2 regions of the Bradyrhizobium sp. HKCCYLS3077 genome follow, and region 1 is predicted to be linked to the other one. Evidence: predicted binding sites of a transcription regulator. Region 1 holds the regulator's gene; the other holds the start of a gene.
The links. Region 1 encodes LexA, which represses DNA repair genes until DNA is damaged. Its sites were predicted from a motif close to TGTTCNNNNTGTGTTCNG; they were not measured.
Positions count from the first base shown of each region.

Region 1 (6,520 bases):
CGCGGAGATTCGCATCTACAACCAGCTGTTCGCCAATCCGAGCCCGAACGCGGCGGACTTCACCGCTGACCTCAATCCGAACTCGCTGGAGGTCTTGACCGACGCGCGCATCGAGCCGGCGATCGCCGAAAGCAATTCGGCCGAGCCGATGCAGTTCGAGCGCCAGGGCTACTTCGTGCGCGACCCCGACTCGACGCCCGACAGGCTGGTGTTCAACCGCACCATCGGCCTGCGCGACACCTTCGCGAAGGAGGTCGCGAAGGGCTGAGGCGCGCGCGGCTCAGCCGATCGCATCCTGGCCGGCATCGGTCAGCGCCGGCACGCCGTCGCTGACTTCGACGAGACCGCGCTCGGTGAGCAGCGACAGGTCCTCGTCGCTGACGGGAGAAAGGGTGAGCCGGTTGGCCTTGATGTCGCGCAGGGTCCAGCGCAGGTGGATCGCCTTGTCGAGTTCGAGGTCGGCGAAGGGGTCGTCGATCGCGTGGTCGTCCATTGCCGTATAACTCCGGGGACGGACGAAAGTTCCAGTGCATCGCGGAATGCATCGACCGATATTCCCGTTCCGTTCTGCTAGGCGCGCTCGCACAGCTTCCGGTAGCCTGACGCCAGTCCGGTAGCGGGTGGTGTGGGCATGGCGGGGCCGGTGCGGCCGCCAGGAGGGCGGCGCGGGTTCGCGGGCGTGATGGCCGATGTCTGGCCGCCGCGCGGCGCGCTCGCCGGCGGCTGGTCCGCCATCGGCGCCGGCGCATGGCCGTCGCTTGCCGGCAAGCTCGGGAGCTGGGCCCGGGACGAGGCCGGCGCAGGGCGGCTGTTGCCCTGGGTGCCCGTCGCGTTCGGCGCCGGCATCGCGCTGTATTTTTCCGCCGACCACGAGCCCGTGCTGTGGATCACCGCCGTCACGGCGGTGCTGCTCTGCGTCGCGGCCGGGCTGATGCGCCGGCATCGGCTGTTTCCGGCGGCCGTAATGATCGCAGCGGCGGCGGCAGGGTTTGCCGTCGCGACCGCCAAGACCGCCCGCGTCGCCCATCCCGTGCTGGCCCGGCCGCTGTACTCGGTCGCGCTCACGGGCTTCGTCGAAGCGCGCGATATCCGCGAGCGCAGCGACCGCATCGTGCTGCGGGTGACGTCGATGGAGAGCCCGCGCAGCAGCGTCACGCTCGCGCGCGTGCGGCTCGCGGTGCGCAAGGGCACGGCGCCGGAGGTCGGCAGCTTCGTGCAGCTCAAGGCACGGCTGCTGCCGCCGCTCGCGCCGGTGCGTCCCGGCAGCTACGATTTTGCGCGCGACATGTTCTTCCAGGGCATCGGCGCCTCCGGCTTCGTGATGGGTGCGATCACCGTGCAGCCCCCGGCGCAGGAGCGCGGATTGGCGTTGCGCTATGCCGCGACCATGCAGGGCCTGCGCGATGCGATCGATGCGCGCATCCGTGCGCGGCTGAATGGCGACGAGCGCGCCATCGCCACCGCGCTGCTGACCGGGCGGCGCGACGCCATCACGCCCGACGTCAACGACGCGATGTTCATCTCCGGCCTCGGCCACGTGCTGTCGATCTCGGGCTATCACATGGCGGTTGTTGCCGGCGTCGTGTTCTTCGCGATGCGCGCGCTGCTCGCGTTGATCCCGGGCCTCACCATCAGCCATCCGATCAAGAAATGGGCGGCAGCCGCGGCGCTGCTTGCGGCCGCGTTCTATCTGCTGCTGTCCGGCGCCGAGGTCGCGACGCAAAGATCGTTCTTCATGACGGCGGTGGTGCTGATCGCCGTGATGGTCGACCGCCGCGCCGTCACCTTCCGCACGCTCGCGGTGGCCGCGATGGTCGTGCTGATCGCGGCTCCCGAAGCGCTGGTGCATCCGAGCTTCCAGATGTCGTTTGCGGCGACGCTCGGCCTCGTCGCGCTGGTGCAGTTCGGGCTGCCGAAACTGTTTGCCACGCCGGACAGTTCGACGACGCAGCGCATCGCTTTGTGGGGCGGTCGCGAACTGTCCATGCTGCTGCTGGCCTCGCTGATCGCGGGGCTTGCGACCACGCCCTATGCGGCGTTTCATTTCCACCGCGTCACGCCCTACGGCGTGCTGGCCAATCTTGCGGCCATGCCGGTGGTCTCGGTGCTGGTGATGCCGGCCGGCCTGCTAGGCCTGCTGGCGGCGCCGTTCGGCCTCGACGGCGTCTGCTGGACGGTGATGGGCTGGGGCATCGACTGGATGATCGCGGTGACCCGATGGGTCGCCGCATTACCCGGCGCCGTCGGGCGCATCCAGGCGTTCGGCATCGGGCCGCTGATCGCAGCCAGCCTGGGACTCGTGCTGATCGGCCTCTTGCGCACGCCGCTGCGCTGGTCGGGCGCGGTGCTGCTGGCGGCGGCCGCGGCCTGGGCCGTCGTGACGCCGCAGCCGGACATTCTCGTCTCCGGCGATGGGCGTGCCGTGGCCGTCCGCGGCCGCGATGGACGCCTGCATGTGATGCGCAGCGGCAAGGACGTGTTCGTCACCAAGGAATGGCTCGCGGCCGACGCCGACGCGCGGCTGCCTGCCGAGTCGTCGCTCAGTGACGGCGTGTCCTGTGACGAACAAGGATGCGTGGTCGCCATGGCCGACGGCCGCATCGTCGCGCTGACCTTGCGCGCGGACGCCCTCGCCGACGATTGCGCCCGCGCTGCGCTGGTGGTGACGGCGCGCTCCGCCCCAAAATCCTGCCAGGCCGCTGTGATCGACCGTCCGCGGCTGCAGCAGCAGGGCGCCTTGATGCTCGTGCAGAGCGGCAAGGGGTTCGCCGTTACGCCGGCGCGCGCCGACGGCACCGGCCGGCCGTGGTGGCCGGCGCCGGCCGAGGCCAGCGAGTTCGAGGCGACACTGACGCCGCGCGCGTCACCGTCGCGCGCGCAGGACGCGACGCCGCCGGAGATGGAGCAGGGTGGTGAGGATTAGGCTGGCGCCCACGCCACCGCTGCAGCGTCCCAATCCCTGCCCTGGAGGCGAGCACCAGGACACAGCCAGAGCATGAAGTCGATCGAGCCCATCATGCTCTCATTGACGATTGGGACAAAGTTTCGCCGGCTGCTCTGCGCGACAGTCGTCGACTGCCTATGATGACGCTGGCAAGGCACCGCGACATCGGTCTCACCCTCCCCTGGAGGGGGAGGGTCGATCGCGCGCGAAGCGGGCGAGCGGGGTGGGATGAAGCCGCGGGCGCCGGTGCAAGTGGAGAGATCACCCCACCCGGCTCATACGCGCTTTGCGCCTATGAGCCGACCCTCCCCCTCCAGGGGAGGGTGAACGAGCGCGGGGCCGCCAGATGCGATTCTGTAGAAGCACATCATGGCCAGTGCGGTCGTTAGGATGGGCGATTCCACGATTCACAGACGCCAACGGCACCGCAATCGTCAGAGCTGGCTGAGAGCCGTCCGACGGTTGCAGTGTCGCGTGCGATCCGGAACGACGAATGCGGATGCGATCCGCTCGTCGCGTGACCTAGGTGATGCCTACCGGTCAGGTGATGCTGATGCGGCGGATCGGCGTCGGCTGCTGTGCCGGCACGTCTTCCGCGATGTCACGACGCTCGCCGGGCTGCTTGCTGACCGGCAATTGCAGCACGGTGACGCGCTGGCCTTCGCAGAGCTGAGTCACCAGCACGTGGCGTCCATCCGCGAACTCGATCGCGTCGTGATGGCGGTCGGGAATGTGCTTCTCGATGGTGTTGAACTTGGCGACGCGCTCGCGGATCGTGCGGGTCCACAGCCAGCGGCTGTCGTAGCGGACGTCCTCGGCAAAGGCGAGCTCGGTGCCGGGCAGCATGCAGACCGCGACGGTCGGCTCGCTTTCCAAGGCGAAGCCGCGGGTCGCGGTGCCGCGGAACGTCGTCGAGATCAGCGTCTCGCCGACTTTGGCGGGACGGGAGGCAACGGCATGGAGGCTGTAGTCACACATCGGATCGCTCCTCGTTCAGAGATAGCTGACCCACGCTCCCCCCGGACAGGCGCAGGCCTCTATCAGAGTGGACATCGGGAGCGATGTTAGCGCGCGCTTCGCGGCAATTCTGCGCTGATCTGCAGTGCGCGCGGGCGCTGCCGATCACAAGCGTTTGAGTGTGCCGCGCTGCACATCATGATGTGCATTCTCAACTGACTCATAAATAGGCGGCCGCGAGTCCGGGCGGCTCACACCGCCGATCTGCTGGGCAGATCCGGCGGCCTCGCAGACGCCGGGACTCAGTACTTCCGGTACAGCCCGACCAGCTTGCCCTGGATCTTCACCCGGTTGGGCGGCAGGATGCGCACCTCATACGCCGTGTTGGCCGGCTCCAGGGCGATCGACGCGCCGCGGCGGCGGAAGCGCTTCAAAGTCGCTTCCTCGTCGTCGATCAGCGCCACGACGATGTCGCCGGTGTCAGCGGACTCGTTGCGCTGGATCAGCGCCATGTCGCCGTCGAGGATGCCGGCGTCGACCATCGAATCGCCGCGGACTTCGAGCGCGTAGTGCTCGCCATTGCCGAGCATGTCGGCCGGCACGCTGATGGTGTGGCTGCGCGTCTGCAGCGCCTCGATCGGCGTACCCGCGGCAATCCGGCCCATCACCGGCACCGCGACGGGACGCTCGCCATCGTCGAGCGCCGGCGTCGAGGTGCGCACCTTGCCGAGATTGCCCTCGATCACCGACGGCGTGAATCCGCCGCGCCGGTTGTTGGCGGCCTGCGAGAGCTCGGGCAGCTTGATCACCTCGATCGCGCGGGCGCGATTGGGCAGCCGGCGGATGAAGCCGCGCTCTTCGAGAGCTGTAATCAGCCGATGGATGCCGGACTTGGAGCGCAGGTCGAGCGCATCCTTCATCTCGTCGAAGGACGGCGGCACGCCGGCTTCCTTGAGCCGTTCGTTGATGAACCGCAGAAGTTCGTACTGTTTGCGCGTCAGCATCTCGACCTGGTCCCCGGTTGGTTGTCGTCCGAAGTTCTCAAGAGCTCTTGCGTCCCAGAGCCCAACTGGACGACCGTCATTCACGTCACCCGCAACATACTAAAAACAAATCATGAACGGACACTATCTGTTCGATGTGTGTTCTGCAATCCTAAAAATATGATGAATGGACCGAGCTTTACCGGAGGAAGCCCACCCACCGACGCCTCACCTGGGCAGGCGCAGGATCTCGCAAGGGCTGCCTGCGGGAGCCTTCGGCGCGAAGGCCGGACGGATCACCAGCGCCTGCGAAAGCGCGAGATTCCCGAGCAGAGACGAATCCTGCTGGTTCACCGGCGTGGCGATCAGCGTGCCGTCGGGGCGCTCTTCCAACTGCGCGCGCAGATAGTCCTCGCGTGAGTCGTTCGGCCCGAGTTCGCGGCCGAGCAGGGCGGTCTCGCGCGGCGGCGCGACCTCCTCGCGCCCGAGCAGGGCACGAATCAGCGGCACCAGGAACAGGATGGCGCAGACATAGGACGACACCGGGTTGCCCGGCAGGCCGATCACCCTCATGCCGCCGAGCCGGCCGTGCATCATCGGCTTGCCCGGCCGCATCGCGATCTTCCAGAACGCCATCTCGACGCCCTCGGCCTCCAGGGCCTGCTTGACCAGATCATGGTCGCCGACCGAGGCGCCGCCGGTGGTGATCAGGATGTCGGCTCCAGACTCGCGCGCCCGGCGGATACCGGCCACGGTGGCCTCCATCGTGTCGACGGCGATGCCGAGATCGATCGGCTCGGCACCCTCGCTACGCACCAGCGCCCGCAGCGCATAGCCGTTGGAATAGACGATCTGGCCGGGACCGGGCTCTGAGCCCGGCATCACCAGTTCGTCGCCGGTCGCGAGCAGCGCCACCTTCGGCCGCCGCCGCACCGGCAGCGCCGGATGATTCATGCTGGCCGCCAGCGACAGGTCGCGGTCGCTGAGCCGGCGTCCGGCCTTCAGCAGCACCATGCCCTGATGGAAGTCGACACCCGCGGGGCGGATGTGCCGGCCCTTGATGGCCGCCTCGTTGAGGACCACATGGCCGCCCTCCGCGGTCGTATCCTCCTGGATGACGACCGCATCGGCGCCCTCCGGCACGACGCCGCCGGTGAAGATGCGCGCCGCCTCGCCAGCGCCGACCACGCGATCGAACGGCCGCCCGGCCGCGACCTCGCCGATCACCTTGAGCTTGGCGCCAGGCCTGTCGGCATCGGCCGCCCGCAGCGCGTAGCCGTCCATCGCCGACATCGCCTCCGGTGGCTGCGTCCGCAGTGCCGCCAGGTCGCGCGCCAGGATGCGGTGGAATGCCTCGTCCAGCCCGACCATCTCCTCAGGCAGCGGCTCGGCGCCGGCAAGCACCGCGGACAACGCATCGGACACCGGCATCAAGGCCATCAGAGTTCCTTTGGAAGGAGGCGGACGAGTCGAGGGAGTCGCGTTCTAACCGAACGCGCAGGGCGGGGCCAAGGGGCCATTCCGACCGGTGCCTTGGGGAGCAGCCTCGCGCGGGGCGCTCTCACAATGTGGCGAGAAACCTCGTGATCAGTCCGGTGACCTCCGCGGGCTGTTCGAGGCTCGGCAGATGCGCAAC
Region 1 is NZ_JBNPTH010000004.1:50,692-57,211, forward strand. It holds gene ACQR0Z_RS16435 (glutamine--tRNA ligase/YqeY domain fusion protein) at 1-268, shown strand, start outside; gene ACQR0Z_RS16440 (hypothetical protein) at 281-493, opposite strand; gene ACQR0Z_RS16445 (ComEC/Rec2 family competence protein) at 632-2,923, shown strand; gene ACQR0Z_RS16450 (hypothetical protein) at 3,485-3,922, opposite strand; gene lexA (transcriptional repressor LexA) at 4,204-4,905, opposite strand; gene ACQR0Z_RS16460 (molybdopterin molybdotransferase MoeA) at 5,113-6,324, opposite strand; gene ACQR0Z_RS16465 (alpha/beta fold hydrolase) at 6,446-6,520, opposite strand, start outside.

Region 2 (6,520 bases), on a different contig from region 1:
TCAGGCTGACCGCGGTGCCGCCGAGCACGCCAGGAAGACCGAACAGGCCGGAGATCAGGCTGCCCGCGAGCGCCGGTGCGATCGCGAAGCAATAGACGAAGTCGCGGGCGAGCGGCGGTACGGAACGGCGGTAGATGATCGGCGCCTCGGTATCGCCGCGGCTGACCCAGGAGGCATCGAGCACGACCAGCAGCAGCATCGCGGCGATCGCCAGCAGCAAGCCGCCGACGAGCGCAAGCCAGTGCCAGCCGCGCAACGAGAGGTCCGCGAGCAGCGGCAAGGCCGGCAGGCCGACGCTGTCGGAGCGCAGCACGAAGATCAGGTAGGGCAGCGCCAGCGCCAGCACCACGAGCAGCGCGAACAAGGGATCGAACGAGCGCAGCACGCGGCGGCCCTGCGCGGTCGAGACCACGAAGCCGGCGAGCAGCAGCAACAGGAAGGCGGCCGCTGGCGTGGTCAGCAGCAGCAGCCCCGCCTCGATCGACCAGGCGAACCAGGCGTTGCGCCGGCCCTGCCCGAGAATCCGCCAGCTATGCAACAGCAGCAGCGCCCACAGCGGCCGTGCCAGCACCTCGGGACCGAATTCGAGCGTGGGCGCGCCGAACGCGGTGATGGTCATCGTGAGCAGCACCGCAAGCACGGCCTGCTGGCCGCCGACGATGGCACGCGCCAGGAGATAGATCACCCAGAGACTCAGCGCCGAACACGCCACGGCCAGCACATAGACGCCGAACAGATGGTTGCCGGCGATGCGGTAGGCGATGTCGGACAGCCAGAACGACAGCGGCGGCCCGAGATCGGTGCCGACCTGGTACTCACGGCCGAAGGCGATCGCGGTGGCGAGCTGGCCGGGCGGGCTGCGGTAGAACAGCACGGCAAGGCCGAGCCACATCAGGGCCTGGCAGAGCACCACGATGACGACGACCAGCCGCGGTCTTGCGCGGATCAGTTCGACAACCAGGGACGTGAAACGCATGAACGGCTGGATCGCTTAGCTGGGATCGCTTTGAAGCTGGGATCGCTTGGGACGTCGGGGATGCCGGCAGGACCGCCCCTCATGCGCAGCAGCCTCGCTGTCCGACGCCCGCAATCGATACCGCACGACTGGGCGCACAACACCGCCCCCGCTGCGAGGAGTGACACTTCGTGCTGGCTGGCTGCCTCAAGCTTTAAGACCGTGGCGCGGTCGAGGCAACCGGCATCAGGTGCCAAGCGAGATTTCGGTGGACGTGACCAGCGTGATCTCCGCGAACAGATCAGGCTCGGGCTCGACCGCCAAAGGCTGATGCTTCTGCCGGGCCGCCACGACCGGGGCAAACAGGCTGCGATGATGCACCGAGGGGCCGAGCCGGTCCAAGGCGGCGAGATGATCCGGCACGCCATAGCCCTTGTGCTGCTCGAAGCCGTAGCCGGGGCAGTCCTGCGCCAGCGCGCACATCAGCCGGTCACGCGTGACCTTGGCGACGATCGAGGCCGCCGCGATCGACATCACCAGCCCGTCGCCGCCGATCACCGCCTCGCAGTTGCAACCGACGTCGATACGGTCGCGGCCGTCGACGAACACGTGCTTCGGCGCCTCCGGCAGCGCCTTCACCGCGCGCGACAGCGCCCACAGCGACGCCCGCAGAATGTTGTCGCGATCGATTCGCGACGGCGAGGCGAAGGCAACGGCGAAGGCCGAGGTCTTGCAGATCTTGTCGAAGAGAATCTCGCGCTGCTCGGCGGTCAACCGCTTGGAATCATCGAGCCCCTTCGGGATGCGGTTGGGATCGAGAATCACCGCCGCAGCCACCACCGGTCCTGCGAGCGGACCGCGGCCGGCCTCGTCGCAGCCTGCGACCGGCCAGATGCCCTGCTTCAACAGCGCCCGCTCGCGCCGAAAGCTTGGCGGGGCCACCGCGATGACGCCCTTGCCGAGCTTGGCGCCGGCCTTGCTGGCCGCGCCCGCCCTGGTCGCGGCCTTCGCAGCGGCGCTCTTCTTCGCAGCACCGGCCGCTTTCGCCCTGCCCGGCTTGTTCGCTTGGTCCCGAATCATGGCCGGCATCGTGCGGAACGAGCCAACGCAGCGCAACCGGAGCGGACCTCAATTCCCCGCTATTCCCATCCGCCGAGTTCCGAATTGAGGTCGCCTCAGAACAGGCTCAACTGCTGCCCGCCGCCTTTCGGCCGCACGAAATGATCCGTGGTCAGCTTGGTCCGCCGCTTGTTCAGGCCGAGCTTCTCGCACGCGATCTCGAAGCGGCGTCCGATCATCCAGGCCATCGGTCCCGTGCCCTTCATGCGCGTGCCCCATTGCGAGTCGTAGTCGCGGCCGCCGCGCATGTCGCGGATCAAGGTGAAGACATGGCGATAGCGGTCCGGATAGTGCTCCAGCAGCCATTCGCGGAAAAGGTCGCGCACCTCCAGCGGCAGCCGCAACAGCACATAGGCCGCTTCCTTGACGCCGGCATGAGCAGCGGCATCGAGGATGCGCTCGATCTCGCTGTCGTTGAGCGCCGGGATCACCGGCGCCACCATCACCGTGGTCGGGATGCCCGCCTTCGACAGCGCCTGCAAGGCCTCCAGCCGCTTCGACGGCGTCGAGGCCCGCGGCTCCATGGTGCGGGCCAGCTTCGGATCCAGCGTGGTCACTGATATCGCGACCTTTGCCAGGTTCTTCTTGGCCATCCGCGCCAGAATGTCGGCATCACGCATCACCAGCGCCGACTTGGTGACGATTCCGACGGGATGGCCAACCTTTTCCAGCACCTCGAGGATGCCGCGCATGATCTTCCGCTCGCGCTCGATCGGCTGATACGGATCAGTGTTGGTGCCGATCGCGATCATCCGCGGCTCATAGCCGCTGGCGGCAAGCTCCTTCTCCAGCAGGGCCGGCGCCTCTGGCTTCACGAACAGCTTGGATTCGAAATCCAGCCCCGGCGACAGGCCGAGGAATGCGTGGGTCGGCCGCGCGAAGCAGTAGACGCAGCCGTGCTCGCAGCCGCGATACGGATTGATCGATCGGTCGAAGCCGATGTCGGGAGAATCGTTGCGCGTGATGACCTTGCGCGAGGTGTCGGTCGCGACCGTGGTCTTGAACGGCGGCAAGTCCTCGAGGCTCTGCCAGCCATCGTCGAAGACAACACGGGCCTCCGCCTCGTAGCGGCCGCTCGCATTGGATTGGGCACCCCGGCCGCGGCGCCGGCCCCGTTCGATGGCGACCGCGAGTTCGGGAAAGTCCTTGTCAGGACCAGTCGTATCAGGACCAGACGAAGGCGCGCCCACCGGCTCGGAGGGCACCGGGACCGGCGGGCGCTTGAGGGCATGTGAAGATGCTCGGCTCATGGCCAAGACATAGCACAAAAAGAGAACATAACAAGATCAAAATTGAACAAGCTCGGAGGATCGGTTCTGAGCCTGCGCAAGGCCAGCCATCACATTCCCGTTCTATGCTGCGGCCGCGTTGGAACGGGACGGTGCGGCGTTACTCTCCTGTACTCTCCCGCAGGCGCGAAACGGACGGCAAGCGAGGTCCCATGCAGCTCAGTTCTCCCCAACCGACCCTTCCCGCTGACGATCTCGACCTGCTCGACCGCTATTGGCGGGCAGCCAACTATCTCTCGGTCGGCCAGATCTATCTGCTCGACAATCCGCTGCTGCGCGAGCCGCTGAAGCCGGAGCACATCAAGCCTCGGTTGCTCGGCCATTGGGGCACGACGCCGGGTTTGAACTTCATCTACGCCCATCTCAACCGCGCCATCGTCGCCCAGGATCTCGACGTCCTCTATGTCTGCGGTCCCGGCCATGGCGGTCCCGGCATGGTCGCCAACACCTATCTCGAAGGCAGCTACAGCGAGATCTACCCCGATATCGGCCGTGACGCGGACGGCTTGCGAAAGCTGTTCCGGCAGTTCTCCTTTCCCGGCGGCATCCCGAGCCACGCGGCGCCGGAGACGCCGGGCTCGATCCACGAAGGCGGCGAACTCGGCTACGCGCTGGTTCACGCCTACGGCGCCGCGTTCGACAATCCCGATCTGATCGTCGCCTGCGTGATCGGCGATGGCGAGGCCGAGACCGGCCCGCTGGCGGCGTCCTGGCACTCGAACAAGTTTCTGAACCCGGCGCACGATGGCGCCGTGCTGCCGATCCTGCATCTCAACGGCTACAAGATCGCCAATCCCACCGTGCTCGGCCGCTTGGGCGATGCCGAGCTCAAATCCCTGTTCGAAGGCTATGGCTACGCGCCGTTGTTTGTCGAAGGCGACGAGCCCAAGGCGATGCACCGGCAGATGGCCGACGCGCTCGACGTCGCCCTCGCCAGCATCCGCTCGATCCAGCAGAACGCGCGCCAGCCGGATGCGGCGATCCAGCGGCCGCGCTGGCCGATGATCGTGCTGCGCAGCCCGAAGGGCTGGACCGGGCCTAGGGAAGTCGACGGCCTCAAGGTCGAGGGCTTCTGGCGCGCGCATCAGGTGCCGATCGCAAATCCGCGCGGCAAGCCGGAGCACCTCGCTCTGCTGGAAGCGTGGATGAAGAGCTATCAGCCGGAGACGCTGTTCGATACGAACGGCCGTCTCGTGCCGGAGTTGCAGGCTCTCGCGCCAAAGGGGACGCGGCGCATGGGCGCCAATCCGCATGCGAATGGCGGCTTGCTCAAGCGCGAGCTGAAGCTGCCGGATTATCGGGCCTTCGCGGTCGAGGTCACCTCACCCGGCGAGACCATCACCGAAGCCACGCGCGAACTCGGCAAGTTTCTGCGCGAGGTCGTGAGGCTGAACGCGGAGGCGAGGAACTTCCGCATCATGGGCCCGGACGAGACCGCCTCGAACCGGCTCGACGCGGTGTTCGACGTCACCGAGCGCGTCTGGATGGAAGGCATCGAGCCCTATGACGTCCATCTCGCCCATGACGGCCGGGTCATGGAGGTGTTGAGCGAACATCTCTGCCAGGGCTGGCTGGAGGGCTATCTGCTCACCGGCCGTCACGGCCTGTTCTCCTGCTACGAGGCCTTCATCCACATCGTGGATTCGATGTTCAACCAGCACGCCAAATGGCTGAAGGTCTCGCGCGAGCTGCCGTGGCGGCGTCCGATCGCGTCCCTGAACTATCTGCTGACGTCGCATGTCTGGCGGCAGGACCATAACGGGTTCAGCCACCAGGATCCCGGCTTCGTCGATCTCGTCGCCAACAAGAAGGCAGACATCGTCCGCATCTACTTTCCGCCGGACGCCAATACGCTGCTGTGGATCGCCGACCACTGCCTGCGGACCTATGACCGCATCAACGTCATCGTCGCCGGCAAGCAGCCCGCGCCGCAATTCCTCTCGATGCGGGAGGCCGCGGTTCATTGCGACGCCGGCATCGGCATCTGGTCGTGGGCCGGCACCGAGCGCGCCGGCGAGGAGCCCGACGTGGTGATGGCCTGCGCCGGCGACGTCCCGACGCTCGAGACGCTCGCCGCCGTCGACCTGCTGCGCCAGGAGCTGCCGGACCTCAAGATCCGCGTCGTCAACGTCGTCGACCTGATGACCCTGCAGCCACGGTCCGAGCATCCGCACGGCCTCAGCGATCGCGATTTCGACAGCCTGTTCACGACCGACAGGCCTGTCATCTTCGCCTATCACGGCTATCCCTATCTGATCCATCGGCTGACCTACAGCCGCACCAACCATGCCGGCATGCATGTGCGCGGCTTCATCGAGGAAGGCACCACGACGACGCCGTTCGACATGGTCGTCCTCAACGAGCTCGACCGTTTCCATCTCGCCATCGAAGCGATCGAACGGGTGCCTGGGCTCAGCGTCGCGGCGGCGCATGTGAAGCAGAAATTCCGCGACGCACTGATCGAACATGCCCGCTACATCCGGGCGCATGGCGAGGACATGCCGGAGATCCGCGACTGGGCGTGGACAAACAGCGCCGGTGGAACGACGCCGGCGCAGCCGGGCGACTGAACTAGCCGAGCGCGCATGTCTGCGCCAAGGCATCTTGAAATAGCACCCGCCGTGCATTGCCCGAACGGATCGCCGCGTGCCCGCTGCTGCAAAATTCCGCAGTGCAGCGGGCTGATTTGATTGTGACAAGATGCTAACAACCAGACCGGAGGCGCTGCAAACGAAGATGCCAGGTTCATGCTGAGCGTGATCATCCCGACCGAGGGCGTCGAGCAGACCGCCGTGGCCACCCTGTCCGCGCTGGTGCCGGGGGCCGCGGCCGGAGTCGTCACCGAGGTCCTGCTGGTCGACCGCTCCGCCGATTCCAGCGTGATGGAGCGCGTCGCCGACGTCGCCGGCTGCCACTTCATGAAGTTCGAGGGGTCTCATGCCGCCGCGCTCGCCGCCGGCGCCGCCAAGGCCCGCGCGCCCTGGCTGATGTTCCTTCCCGCGGGCGCCGTGCTCGATCCCGGCTGGATCGACGAGACCATGCAGTTCATCCAGAGCGTCGGGGCGGGCGGCCGGCCGCTCGCCGGCGTCTTCCGCTATGCTCGCTCACCCTACGCCCCTGTCAGCCTGCGCGACCGGCTGCGGGCGGTGAGCCGCGC
Region 2 is NZ_JBNPTH010000003.1:451,181-457,700, reverse strand. It holds gene ACQR0Z_RS13950 (glycosyltransferase family 39 protein) at 1-976, opposite strand, end outside; gene ACQR0Z_RS13945 (ribonuclease HII) at 1,202-2,044, opposite strand; gene ACQR0Z_RS13940 (PA0069 family radical SAM protein) at 2,131-3,324, opposite strand; gene ACQR0Z_RS13935 (phosphoketolase family protein) at 3,516-5,933, shown strand; gene ACQR0Z_RS13930 (glycosyl transferase) at 6,111-6,520, shown strand, end outside.
Region 2: a site for LexA is predicted at 3,335-3,352, ahead of ACQR0Z_RS13940 (PA0069 family radical SAM protein). Genes of this name have one in related genera too.